One region of the Streptomyces sp. NPDC091209 genome, then DNA from elsewhere that is predicted to be linked to it. Evidence: predicted binding sites of a transcription regulator. Region 1 holds the regulator's gene; each other region holds the start of a gene.

The links. The regulator HrcA, encoded in region 1, represses chaperone genes, less so after heat shock. The targets are predictions, from matches to a motif close to TTNGCACTCNGNNNNNCNGAGTGCNAA.
Region 2: groL (chaperonin GroEL) is a predicted target of HrcA. The motif match lies at 3,002-3,028, and genes of this name have one in related genera.
Region 3: groES (co-chaperone GroES) is a predicted target of HrcA. The motif match lies at 2,060-2,086, and genes of this name have one in related genera.

What each region holds. Positions count from the first base shown of each region.
Region 1 is NZ_JBIVVR010000001.1:990,524-994,980, forward strand. It holds gene ACIQRL_RS04360 (nitronate monooxygenase) at 1-891, opposite strand, end outside; gene dnaJ (molecular chaperone DnaJ) at 1,004-2,140, opposite strand; gene hrcA (heat-inducible transcriptional repressor HrcA) at 2,141-3,157, opposite strand; partial or broken gene ACIQRL_RS04375 (MBL fold metallo-hydrolase) at 3,336-4,049, shown strand; gene ACIQRL_RS04380 (DUF3097 domain-containing protein) at 4,243-4,457, shown strand, end outside.
Region 2 is NZ_JBIVVR010000003.1:180,655-185,111, reverse strand. It holds gene ACIQRL_RS11020 (NADH:flavin oxidoreductase) at 1-957, opposite strand, end outside; gene groL (chaperonin GroEL) at 1,251-2,876, opposite strand; gene ACIQRL_RS11010 (cold-shock protein) at 3,317-3,520, opposite strand; gene ACIQRL_RS11005 (MoaD/ThiS family protein) at 3,962-4,237, opposite strand; gene thrC (threonine synthase) at 4,234-4,457, opposite strand, start outside.
Region 3 is NZ_JBIVVR010000020.1:52,123-56,579, reverse strand. It holds gene ACIQRL_RS37795 (methyltransferase domain-containing protein) at 1-101, opposite strand, end outside; gene ACIQRL_RS37790 (polysaccharide deacetylase family protein) at 193-1,206, shown strand; gene ACIQRL_RS37785 (polysaccharide deacetylase family protein) at 1,203-1,955, shown strand; gene groES (co-chaperone GroES) at 2,231-2,539, shown strand; gene groL (chaperonin GroEL) at 2,694-4,319, shown strand.

The DNA.
Region 1 (4,457 bases):
GATCTCGGGGTAGGCGGCGGGGGCGTACGGGCCGTGCTCGCGCATGAAGCGGTTGGCCAGCCCGCGCGCCGGGCGCCCGGAGAAGGCGCGCGTGAGCTCCGTGCGGACGAAGAGGGGGTCGGTCAGCGCCTGCTTGTGCACGGCGCTCGCGCCGGACTCCGGGGTGGCGAGGAAGGCGGTGCCGAGCTGGGCCGCGTCCGCGCCCTCGGCGAGGACGGCGGCGATCTGGCTGCCGCGCATGATGCCGCCGGCCGCGACGACCGGGATCCGCACGGCCTCGCGGACCTGGGCGACCAGGGAGAGCAGGCCGACGCCCGTGCCGTCCGTCTCCGGGTTGTCGCGGTGGGTGCCCTGGTGTCCGCCGGCCTCGATGCCCTGCACGATGACCGCGTCGGCACCGGCCCGCTGCACGTTGCGGGCCTCCTCGGCCGTGGTGGCGGTGACCAGGGTGAAGATGCCGGCGCGGCGCAGCGAGTCCAGTACGTCCTCGCTCGGAACGCCGAAGTGGAAGGAGACCACCGCCACCGGGTTGTCGAGGAGGACGGCGAGCTTGGCGTCGTAGCCGTCGTCGCGGCCGCTGTCCGGATCGCCGAGCTCGGTCTCGTACCAGGCGGCCTCACCCGCGAGCTGGTGGGCGTACACCTCGACCGCCGCGGGGTCCGCGTACTCCGGCTGCGGCAGGAAGAGGTTGACGCCGAAGGGACGGCCGGTCAGCCCGCGCAGCTGCTTGATCTCCTGGTACATGCCGTCGGCCGTCTTGTACCCGGCGGCGAGGAAGCCGAGCCCGCCGGCCTCGGACACGGCGGCCGCGAGCTGCGGGACGGAGACGCCGCCCGCCATGGGGGCCTGCACGATCGGGTGAGGGAAGAGATCGGTCAGCGCGGAGGACATGACGGCATGTTGTCACGTCCTCAGTGCAAGTCCGAATCCGGCCGTCCGCCCGGAAACGGGCCTCCGGGGCGGCGGACACGGGGTGGTGTTCCCACCCCGCGCCGCGCCTGGATCAGCGGCCGTTGAAGGCGTCCTTCAGCCGGGAGAAGAGCCCCTGCTGACCGGGCTGGAACTGGCCGGTGGGCCGCTCCTCGCCGCGCAGTATCGCGAGCTCGCGCAGCACCCGTTCCTGCTCGGCGTCGAGCTTGGTCGGCGTGGTGACCTCGACGTGCACGACGAGGTCGCCGCGGCCGCCGCCGCGCAGATGGGTGACGCCCCGGCCGTGCAGCGGGATCGACTGGCCGGACTGCGTGCCCGGACGGATGTCGACCTCCTCCATGCCGTCGAGCGTCTCCAGCGGCACCTTGGTGCCGAGGGCCGCCGCCGTCATCGGGAGGGTGACCGTGCAGTGCAGGTCGTCGCCGCGCCGCTGGAAGGTCGAGTGCGGCAGCTCGTGGATCTCGACGTACAGGTCGCCGGCGGGGCCGCCGCCGGGGCCGACCTCGCCCTCGCCCGCGAGCTGGATCCGCGTGCCGTTGTCCACACCGGCCGGGATCTTGACCGTCAGGGTGCGACGGGACCGGACCCGGCCGTCGCCCGCGCAGTCGTGGCACGGGGTCGGGACCACGGTGCCGAAGCCCTGGCACTGCGGACACGGCCGTGAGGTCATGACCTGGCCGAGGAACGACCGCGTCACCTGGGACACCTCGCCGCGACCGCGGCACATGTCACAGGTCTGAGCGGAGGTCCCGGGCGCCGCGCCTTCACCGTTGCAGGTGGCGCAGACGACGGCCGTGTCGACCTGGATGTCCTTCGTGGTGCCGAAGGCCGCCTCGTCGAGCTCGATCTCCAGCCGGATCATGGCGTCCTGGCCCCGGCGGGTGCGCGAGCGCGGTCCGCGCTGCGACGCCGTGCCGAAGAACGCGTCCATGATGTCGGAGAAGTTCCCGAAGCCGCCCGCGCCGAAGCCGCCGGCGCCACCGCCGCCCTGCTGGGACAGCGGGTCGCCACCGAGGTCGTAGACCTGCTTCTTCTGCGGGTCCGACAACACCTCGTACGCGGCGTTGATCTCTTTGAACCGCTCCTGCGTCTTCGGATCGGGATTGACGTCCGGGTGCAGCTCGCGAGCGAGCCTCCGGAACGCCTTCTTGATCTCGTCCTGGGACGCGTCGCGGCGCACGCCGAGTACGGCGTAGTAGTCCGTGGCCACTTAAGACTCCGCCAGGATCTGTCCGACGTACCGTGCCACCGCTCGTACCGCTCCCATCGTTCCCGGGTAATCCATGCGGGTCGGGCCGACCACGCCGAGTTTGGCTACTGCCTCGCCGCCCGAACCGTAGCCGACCGAGACCACGGACGTGGAGTTGAGTCCCTCATACGCGTTCTCGTGCCCGATTCGCACGGTCATGCTCGAATCCCCGGCCTCTCCAAGCAACTTGAGGAGCACGACCTGCTCCTCCAGTGCTTCGAGCACCGGCCGGATGGTGAGAGGGAAGTCATGTCCGAATCGCGTGAGATTGGCGGTACCGCCGATCATCAGCCGCTCCTCGGTCTCCTCGACGAGTGTCTCCAGCAGTGTGGAGAGCACCGTCGAGACCGTACCCCGGTCCTCCGCCTCGAAGGCGTCCGGGAGGTCCTGGACGAGCTGCGGGACGTCCGCGAAGGGTCGTCCCGCGACCCGGCTGTTGAGCCGGGCCCGCAGGTCGGCCAGCGTCGTCTCGCCGAACGGCGCCGGGCAGTTGATCATGCGCTGCTCGACCCGGCCGGTGTCCGTGATCAGCACGAGCATCACCCGCGCGGGGGCGAGTGACAGCAGCTCCACATGGCGCACGGTCGAGCGGGTCAGCGAGGGGTACTGCACGACGGCGACCTGCCGGGTGAGCTGCGCGAGCAGCCGCACGGTCCGTCCGACGACGTCGTCGAGGTCGACGGCTCCGTCCAGGAAGTTCTGGATGGCGCGCCGCTCGGGCGCGGTCATCGGCTTGACGCCCGCGAGCTTGTCGACGAAGAGCCGGTATCCCTTGTCCGTGGGGATGCGCCCGGCGCTGGTGTGCGGCTGGGCGATGTAGCCCTCGTCCTCCAGGGCGGCCATGTCGTTGCGGACGGTGGCCGGTGAGACGCCCAGCCGGTGCCGCTCGGTGAGCGCCTTGGAACCGACCGGTTCCTCGGTGCCGACATAGTCCTGGACGATGGCGCGGAGCACCTCGAGCCTGCGTTCACTGAGCATCGCGCACACCTCCAGAAGTCGACTCGATGGTCTTCGGGGCCTTCGTGGCATTCGCCTGGCACTCAACGCACACGAGTGCCAGCGTTCCCCGGCCCAGTGTACGGCGGTGAGGCACGACCCCGGCAAGGGCGGGCCTGCGATGTCGTGCACGGCACCCGGTCACCGTTAGCGTCGCCGCATGAGGCTGACTTGGGAAGAGCTGGGGTGGGAAAGGCTGGCCCCCGGGGTCGGGCGGCGGCGGCTTCCGGACTGGGACTGCACGGTCGGGCTCGTCGTCGGCGAGGGGGCGGCGCTGGTGATCGACGCCGGGTCGAGCCTCGCGGAGGGCGCCCGGCTGCGCGCCGAGGCGCAGTCCCTCGCCGGCCGGCGTGTGACCCATCTCGCGCTCACCCACCCGCATTTCGACCACGTGTTCGGCGCCGCGGCGTTCGCGGGCGCCGAGATCCTCGTCGCGGGCGGCTCGGCCGGGGTGTACGAACACGGCCGCGAGGACCTGTGCGCGGACGCGGTGCGCAACGGTCTCGACCCGCGGGCGGCGGAGGAGGCCGCCGACACCCTCGTACGGCCCCGGCACCACGTCTGGGGCACCTGGAACCTGGAGCTCGACGGAGGCGTCCAGGTCCGGCTGGTGCGGACGGGTGAGGGCCACACCGCCCACGACCTCGTGGTCGTGGTGCCGGGCGACCCGGCGGTGGTGTTCTGCGGCGACCTGGTCGAGGAGTCCGGCGAGCCGCAGGCGGGACCCGACGCCGTACCGTCGCGCTGGCCCGCCGCCCTCGACCGGCTGCTCGCCGTCGGCGGCGAGGACGCGCGGTACGTTCCCGGTCACGGGGCGGTCGTGGACGCCGCGTTCGTGCGCGCCCAGCGGGACGCCCTGGCCGAGCGTTTCGGCTCGGCGGATGCCGACGCTGCGGATTCCGGCACGGCGGATTCCGGCACGGCGGATTCCGGCACGGCGGATTTCGGCACGGCAGGTTCCAGCGCGGCGGATTCCGGCACGGCGGATTCCGGCTCGACAGGTTCCGGCGGGGCGGGTTCCGGCGTGTCGCGGTGATCACCGCCGGGCTTCTCCTATCGTCATCCGAATGCGCCAGTACTCTCCGGACCTGACCCCGCCGTGGAAGAAGCCCAAGCCCGTGCCCGAGGTCCCGGCGGACCCGGGTCTGGTGGTCGAGGAGCCCGGCACCGGCTTCTGCGGCGCGGTGATCCGCTGCGAGGCCGGCACGGTGACCCTGGAGGACCGCTTCGGCAAACACCGGGTGTTCCCGCTGGAACCGCGCGGGTTCCTCCTGGAGGGCAG
Region 2 (4,457 bases), on a different contig from region 1:
GACCGGGGAACCCTCGCCCGCGAAGGCCTTGATGAAGTCGCCGTCCAGGCCGACCGAGCCGACCGTGATGGTGGGCTTGCCCGTCAGCTTCTTCGTCCAGCCGGCGAGGTTGAGGTCGGAACCGTCGAACTCGGGCACCCAGTAGCGGCGCGTGGAGGCGTGGAAGGAGTCCACTCCGGCGGCGGCGAGCGGGGCGAGGATCGCCTCCAGCTCCTCCGGGGTCTCGGCGAGCCGGGCGTCGTAGGCCTGCTGCTTCCACTGCGAGTAGCGGAAGATGACCGGGAACTCGGGCGAGACCGCCGCGCGCACCGCGGCGACGATCTCCGCCGAGAACTGCGTACGGGCCACCGGGTCGCCGCCGTACGCGTCCTCGCGCCGGTTGGTGCCCGCCCAGTGGAACTGGTCGAGCAGGTAGCCGTGGGCGCCGTGCAGTTCGACACCGTCGAAGCCGATGCGCTCGGCGTCGGCGGCAGCCTTGGCGAACGCCTCGATGACGTCGTCGAGGTCCTGCTGGGTCATGCTCTTGCCGGTGACCTCGGCGCCCTCCTTGTAGAGGCCGGAGGGGCCGACGGGCGGGGCGTCGGCGAAGGGCGGCTCGCCCGCCTTGCGGACCATGCCGATGTGCCAGAGCTGCGGGACGATCGTGCCGCCCGCCGCGTGCACGGCGTCGGCGACGTTCGTCCAGCCGGCGAGCTGGTCCTCGCCGTGGAAGCGCGGCACGTCGTTGCTCTGTCCGGCCGAGTCGTGGCCGACGTACGTTCCCTCGGTCACGATGAGGCCCACGCCCGCGGCGGCGCGGCGGGCGTAGTAGCCGACGACGTTCTCCCCCGGTACACCGCCCGGCGAGAACATCCGGGTCATCGGGGCCATGGCGATCCGGTTCGGGACGGTCAGGCCGTTGATCGAGACGGGACGGGAAAGGATCTCGGCTGCGCGGGACGCGGCGTCAGCGGTCACGTGGGGGCTCCTCGAACAGGTGGTCGATATGACGTCGAGTGGTCGGCGAGGCAGGAGATCCCGTGCGGTATGTGCACATGCATCAACTGCTCCTCAGCGTCAACCGCCCCGCCGGGCAGGGCATTCCGCCGTGCCGGAACCTGTCGCTGTGATCCGGACCACGCTCACCGGGGACCCACAGAAAACGCGGGGCACGCGGGGAGCGGGAAGAGCGGGAAACGCCCGAGGGCGGCACCCCCCGCCGTAGCAGGGGATGCCGCCCTCGGTAAGGACGCAGATCAACCAGAGGTCGATCAGAAGTCCATGTCACCGCCCGGCATGCCGCCCGGAGCGCCGCCGGCGGCGGCCTTCTCCGGCTTGTCGGCGATGACGGCCTCGGTGGTCAGGAACAGCGCGGCGATGGAGGCGGCGTTCTGCAGGGCAGAGCGCGTCACCTTCGCCGGGTCGATGATGCCTTCGGCGATCATGTCGACGTACTCACCGGTCGCGGCGTTCAGGCCGTGACCGACGGGCAGGTTGCGCACCTTCTCGACGATGACGCCACCCTCGAGACCACCGTTGACGGCGATCTGCTTGAGCGGGGCCTCCAGGGCCAGACGCACGGCGTTGGCGCCGGTCGCCTCGTCACCCGTGAGCTCGAGCTTCTCGAACACCGAGGAAGCCTGGAGCAGGGCCACGCCACCACCGGCGACGATGCCCTCCTCGACGGCCGCCTTCGCGTTGCGAACGGCGTCCTCGATGCGGTGCTTGCGCTCCTTGAGCTCGACCTCGGTGGCGGCACCGGCCTTGATGACGGCCACGCCGCCGGCCAGCTTCGCCAGACGCTCCTGGAGCTTCTCGCGGTCGTAGTCCGAGTCCGAGTTCTCGATCTCGGCACGGATCTGGTTGACCCGGCCGGCGACCTGGTCGGCAGAGCCGGAGCCGTCGACGATCGTGGTCTCGTCCTTGGTGATGACGACCTTGCGGGCACGGCCCAGCAGGTCCAGACCCGCGTTCTCCAGCTTGAGGCCGACCTCCTCGGAGATGACCTCGCCGCCCGTGAGGATGGCGATGTCGCCGAGCATGGCCTTGCGGCGGTCACCGAAGCCCGGGGCCTTGACGGCGACGGACTTGAAGGTGCCACGGATCTTGTTGACGACCAGGGTCGACAGGGCCTCGCCCTCGACGTCCTCGGCGATGATCAGCAGCGGCTTGCCGCCCTGCATGACCTTCTCGAGGAGCGGGAGCAGGTCCTTGACGTTCGCGATCTTGGAGTTCGCGATCAGGATGTACGGGTCGTCGAGGACGGCCTCCATACGCTCCATGTCGGTGGCGAAGTACGCCGAGATGTAGCCCTTGTCGAAGCGCATACCCTCGGTGAGCTCCAGCTCCAGACCGAAGGTCTGGGACTCCTCGACGGTGATGACGCCTTCCTTGCCGACCTTGTCCATCGCCTCGGCGATGAGCTCGCCGATCTGGGTGTCGGCGGCGGAGATGGAGGCCGTGGAAGCGATCTGCTCCTTGGTCTCGACATCCTTGGCCTGCTCGAGGAGGGCACCGGAGACGGCCTCGACGGCCTTCTCGATACCGCGCTTGAGAGCCATCGGGTTGGCGCCGGCGGCGACGTTGCGCAGACCCTCGCGCACGAGCGCCTGGGCCAGCACGGTCGCCGTGGTCGTACCGTCGCCGGCGACGTCGTCCGTCTTCTTGGCGACTTCCTTGACCAGCTCGGCGCCGATCTTCTCGTACGGGTCCTCGAGCTCGATCTCCTTGGCGATGGAAACACCATCGTTGGTGATCGTGGGCGCGCCCCACTTCTTCTCGAGGACGACGTTACGGCCCTTGGGGCCGAGGGTGACCTTGACGGCGTCGGCGAGCTGGTTCATCCCGCGCTCGAGACCGCGCCGTGCCTCCTCGTCGAACGCGATGATCTTGGCCATGTGAAGTGGTCCTCCCGGACGGGGTGGATTTCTCCGGATCGTGCCCGCGCCCGCGACGGACGGCCTGCGAGCCCTGTGGTTCCTTGCCCCACAGGCCCGCGGGCCTCGCTGACCCGATCCAAGTTCTGTCACTCTCACTGGGAGAGTGCTAACGCCAATGATTAGCACTCGACCCCGCCGAGTGCAAGGTGTGCTCGCGAAGCTAGCTCGTTGAGGGGTGACGGTCGGGCGACGGGCGGGAGCAAGGTGTGCTCGCGAAGCGAGCCCATCGAGCGCCCTCCAGACAGCCCTCCGGGTGCGGCCCTCGCACGGGGGGCGCTCGCGGGCGCGCGGGCGCGCACGAGACAGGGGAAGGGCGCCGGGGACGCACGAGGGGCCCGCATCCCTGGTGGGATGCGGGCCCCTCGGCGTGAGTGCGTCGGTGGCCGTTCGCGCCCGGACTAGACGGCGAGTTTGACCATGTCCGCCTGCGGACCCTTCTGGCCCTGCGAGATTTCGAACTCCACTCGCTGACCCTCTTCAAGGGTGCGGTAGCCGTCCATCTGAATCGCGCTGTAGTGCACGAAGACGTCCGCACCACCGTCGACCGCGATGAAGCCGTACCCCTTCTCCGCGTTGAACCACTTGACGGTGCCCTGAGCCATGCCTAACTCCCCTATTACTGGCCCTTGCACAGATCCACACTTCGCGGATCCGGGTCAGACCTCACCCCCCAATGGTTGGGGGTGTGCGCCGGAACGCGTCGACCGCGGCTGAATGTATCTGTCCAACTGCCCTCTGCAACAGGTCAATCGGACGAGAATTCTGGGCATGGCTGATCAATGATATGCGGAGGGACCGCAAGGATTCAGGGCAATTCGGGCCCCGTAAATGCCATAAACAACCCATAAAGGGGAGGCAGTTTGGCTACTTCTTGTCGGCCGCCGAACGGGTACTCATATGCGTCCGGCATGGAACCAACATCGAAAGCGAAGTCGCTTCCCCAACTGTAGCGCCCTCAACCATACAGAATTGCCCCCTCCGTTTCTCTCACGGAGGGGGCAATTCGATGAACTCTGCGTGTTCGGCATTACCGAGGGTAACGATCAGCCCCCGGCGACGGCCGGAATGATCGAGACGCCCACACCGTCCGGGGTCGCCGTCTCCAGACCCTGCTCGAACCGCACGTCGTCGTCGTTGACGTACACGTTGACGAAGCGGCGCAGCTTGCCCTGGTCGTCCAGGACGCGCGCGGCGATGCCCGTGTGGTTCTTCTCCAGGTCACCGATGACCTCGGCGAGGGTCGTGCCCTCGGCCGTCACCTCGGCGGCGCCACCGGTGTAGGTGCGCAGGATGGTGGGGATGCGGACGTTGACGCTCATGATGCGAGGCCAGCCTCTCGGAAGGAGTCGAGGTTCGGGCGGATGGTCGCGGTCAGCCCGGTGTCCGAGGCCACCGCGTCCAGGGTCTTGAGGCCGTCGCCGGTGTTCAGCACGACAGTGGTCAGGGTCGGGTCCAGGAGACCGTTCTCGATCAGCTTGCGCGTGACGCCCACGGTCACCCCGCCGGCCGTCTCCGCGAAGATGCCCTCGGTGCGCGCGA
Region 3 (4,457 bases), on a different contig from region 1:
GTGGCGACGGCCAGTTCCTGTGCCGGTTCGGTGGCGCGGACCTCGTCGAGCAGGGCGCGGCCCTCGGCGGTGAGGAGGGGGGCGAAGGAGACGTCGTTCACCCGGCCATTGTGGGCCAGTCGGTGGACGGTGTGCTTCCGGCGGCGGTGTCGGAGCCTTCGCGGGGCCGGTGACCTGGGAGGATCCGGCTCCATGCGACCCGTACGACAAAATGATAAAAACGGCGCAAACGGGGCCGGCGCGCGCTGGGGAGTCGGTGTCCTCGCCCTCGCCCTCCTCGTCTCCGGCTGCGCCGATACCGGCTCGTCCTCCGGCCCCGGCGCCGACGGCGCCAAGCCGGCCCACGGCCCGCTGGGCGTCGGCGCAGCCAGGCCGGTTCACGGCGGGCTGCACGCCGCCGATCCGGCCCACGGTCCGCGGGCCGGAATCCAGGCGCCCGCCGCCCGCGCCCTCGCCGGGTACGCCTCCCGGCTCCGTCTGGCCGAGGCCCGGCGCGCCGCCGTCGCCAGGCGCTGGGGACTGGCCGAGGTGCCGCTGACGCCCCCGGCGCCGCCCGCCAGGAAGCCGGTCATCCAGGCCCGCAAGGGGTTCGAGGTCGACGACCAGGAGGAGCTGGGGCTGCCGCCCGTCTTCACGACCGTCCCCACCAAGGACAAGGTCGTCTTCCTCACCGTCGACGACGGCGAGGAGAAGGACCCCGCGTTCCTGCGGATGATGAGCGACCTGAGGATCCCGTACACCGCCTTCCTCAGCGACTACCTCGTCAAGGACGACTACGGGTACTTCCGGAAGATGCGCGACCACGGCATCACCCTCGACAACCACACGCTGCACCACCCCTATCTGCCCGCGCTGTCCTACGAGGCGCAGAAGCACGAGATCTGCGGCATGCAGGACGTGATGAAGAGGGAGTTCGGCAGGCGCCCGACCGTCTTCCGCCCGCCGTACGGCAACTACGACCAGGACACCCTGCGCGCGGCCAAGTCCTGCGGGATCGCGTACGCGCCCATCTGGGACGAGGAAGTGTTCGTCGACCACTGGGAGTACCGCGAGGAGGACCAGGACCTGCACCCGGGAGACATCGTCCTCACCCACTTCCGGGGCCGCGAGGACTGGAAGGGCACCATGCCCGACATGGTCCGCCGCTTCCTGAGGACGGTCACGGCCAAGGGGTACGCGGTCGCGCGCCTGGAGGACTACCTGTGAGGGTGCGGGTGCCGCTCGCCGGGCTGGTCGTGGCGGCGCTTCTGGGCGGCTGCGCGCAGTCCGTCGACCCCATCGAGCGGCTCGGCAAGAAGGCCGCCCAGCGGGTGCACCCGCAGGAGTCGGCGTACCGCCGCTGGGGTCTGGCCACCCCGCTCGCCGCGGCGCCGAAGGTGCCCGCCCGGACCATCGCGCGCACCGCGGGTCCGGGACTTCCGCCCGTCGTGGACCGGGTGCGCACCCGCGACAAGGTGGTCTTCCTGACGTACGACGACGGGGCGGAGCGGGATCCACGGTTCGTCGACATGGTCCGCGAACTGCGGCTGCCGGTCAGCATGTTCCTCACGGACAGCGTCGTCGGGCCGGGGTACGGGCACGTCGCCCGGCTGCGCGCGGTCGGCGCGAGCGTCCAGAACCACACCCTCGACCACGCCTCCCTGCGCGGTCTGCCCTACGCAGGCCAGCGCGCCGAGATCTGCGGACAACAGGACAAGCTCAGAAGGCGCTTCGGTGTCAGGCCCCGGCTGCTGCGGCCCCCGTACGGCCGGTACGACGAGATCACCCTGCGCGCCGCCGCCGACTGCGGGGTCGCCGCGATCGTCCTCGGCCGGGCGGCCGACGCGCACCGGCTCCGGCCGGGCGACATCCTCGCCGACTTCGGCGAACCCGATCTCACGCGCGCCACGCTCCGGCTGCTCCGCCGTATCCAGCGGGAGGGCTTCACCCCGGCGCGGCTGGAGAACTACCTGTAGGCGGCGGCCGGAGAACGGCCTACGGGGGCGGCTGGAGAACGACCTCCAGCACACCGCCGTTCGGTGCGGTCCGGGCCCGTTCGGAGCACGCCACGCCCACGCCTTTGGCACTCCGCTTGACCGAGTGCTAATCGCAGTCATAGTCTCAGGTCTGGCACTCCCCCCTGGAGAGTGCCAATAGCGACAGGCAGGTCCGGCACCCGCGACGACGGATCGACCTGGTCGCCACCTCAGACAGTTAACCCCGTGAGATCTCCGAAGGGGGAGGTCGGATCGTGACGACCACCAGCTCCAAGGTTGCCATCAAGCCGCTCGAGGACCGCATTGTGGTCCAGCCGCTCGACGCCGAGCAGACCACGGCCTCTGGCCTGGTCATCCCGGACACCGCCAAGGAGAAGCCCCAGGAGGGCGTCGTCCTTGCCGTGGGTCCGGGTCGCTTCGAGGACGGTAACCGTCTTCCGCTCGACGTCACCGTCGGCGACGTCGTGCTTTACAGCAAGTACGGCGGCACCGAGGTGAAGTACAACGGCGAGGAGTACCTCGTCCTCTCGGCTCGCGACGTGCTCGCGATCATCGAGAAGTAATTCACCCGGTAAGGGCGTTCGGGGTCATTCCCCGGACAACCCCGCACCAAGCATTGCAGTGAACTGCGCCCCTGGCCCCCGCTACCTCTATGAACCGGGCGCTGGGGGCGCCGTTCGTTTCTCCCAAGTTTTCCGAGAGGGCTGAACCGCTCCCATGGCGAAGATCCTGAAGTTCGACGAGGACGCCCGTCGCGCCCTCGAGCGCGGCGTCAACAAGCTTGCCGACACGGTGAAGGTGACGATCGGCCCCAAGGGCCGCAACGTCGTCATCGACAAGAAGTTCGGCGCCCCCACCATCACCAACGACGGCGTGACCATCGCCCGCGAGGTCGAGCTCGACGACCCGTTCGAGAACCTCGGCGCGCAGCTCGTGAAGGAGGTGGCGACCAAGACCAACGACATCGCGGGTGACGGTACGACCACCGCCACCGTGCTCGCCCAGGCGCTCGTCCGCGAGGGCCTGCGCAACGTCGCCGCCGGCGCGTCGCCCGCCCTCCTGAAGAAGGGCATCGACGCCGCGGTCAAGGCCGTCTCCGAGGAGCTCCTCGCGACGGCCCGCCCGATCGACGACAAGTCCGACATCGCCGCCGTGGCCGGGCTCTCCGCCCAGGACAGCCAGGTCGGCGAGCTCATCGCCGAGGCGATGGACAAGGTCGGCAAGGACGGTGTCATCACCGTCGAGGAGTCCAACACCTTCGGTCTGGAGCTGGACTTCACCGAGGGCATGGCCTTCGACAAGGGCTACCTGTCCCCGTACATGGTGTCCGACCAGGAGCGTATGGAGGCCGTCCTCGACGACCCGTACATCCTCATCCACCAGGGCAAGATCAGCTCCATCCAGGACCTGCTGCCGCTGCTGGAGAAGGTCATCCAGTCGAACGCGTCGAAGCCGCTGCTGATCATCGCCGAGGACGTCGAGGGCGAGGCCCTGTCGACCCTGGTCGTGAACAAGATCCGCGGCACGTTCAACGCCGTCGCCGTGAAGGCCCCCGGCTTCGGTGACCGCCGCAAGGCCATGCTCGGCGACATCGCCACCCTCACCGGTGGTCAGGTCATCGCCGAGGAGGTCGGCCTCAAGCTCGACCAGGTCGGCCTGGACGTGCTGGGCAGCGCCCGCCGCGTGACCGTCACCAAGGACGACACCACCATCGTCGACGGTGCCGGCAGCAGCGACGAGGTCCTCGGCCGCGTCAACCAGATCAAGGCCGAGATCGAGAACACCGACTCCGACTGGGACCGCGAGAAGCTCCAGGAGCGCCTCGCGAAGCTGGCCGGCGGCGTGTGCGTGATCAAGGTCGGCGCCGCCACCGAGGTGGAGCTCAAGGAGAAGAAGCACCGTCTGGAGGACGCCATCTCCGCGACCCGCGCCGCGGTCGAGGAGGGCATCGTCTCCGGTGGTGGCTCCGCGCTCGTCCACGCCGTGAAGGTCCTCGAGGGCAACCTCGGCAAGACCGGCGACGAGGCGACGGGTGTCGCGGTCGTCCGCAAGGCCGCCGTCGAGCCGCTGCGCTGGATCGCCGAGAACTCCGGCCTCGAGGGTTACGTCATCACCGCCAAGGTCGCCGAGCTCGACAAGGGCCAGGGCTTCAACGCCGCCACCGGCGAGTACGGCGACCTGGTCAAGGCCGGCGTCATCGACCCGGTCAAGGTCACCCGCTCCGCCCTGGAGAACGCCGCCTCCATCGCCTCCCTGCTCCTCACGACCGAGACCCTGGTCGTCGAGAAGCCGGCCGAGGACGAGGGCGACGCCGGTCACGGCGGCCACGGGCACTCCCACTGACGCACACGGAGTACGCCGCCAGGCCATGAGCCGACGCTGACGTCCCCCGGCCGGGGTGCCGTCGGCTGAACCGGGCCCGGCAACTTTGCCCCGCCGCTCCGCGGCGGGGCAAAGTGCTGTCAGAGTAATCGTGATCAT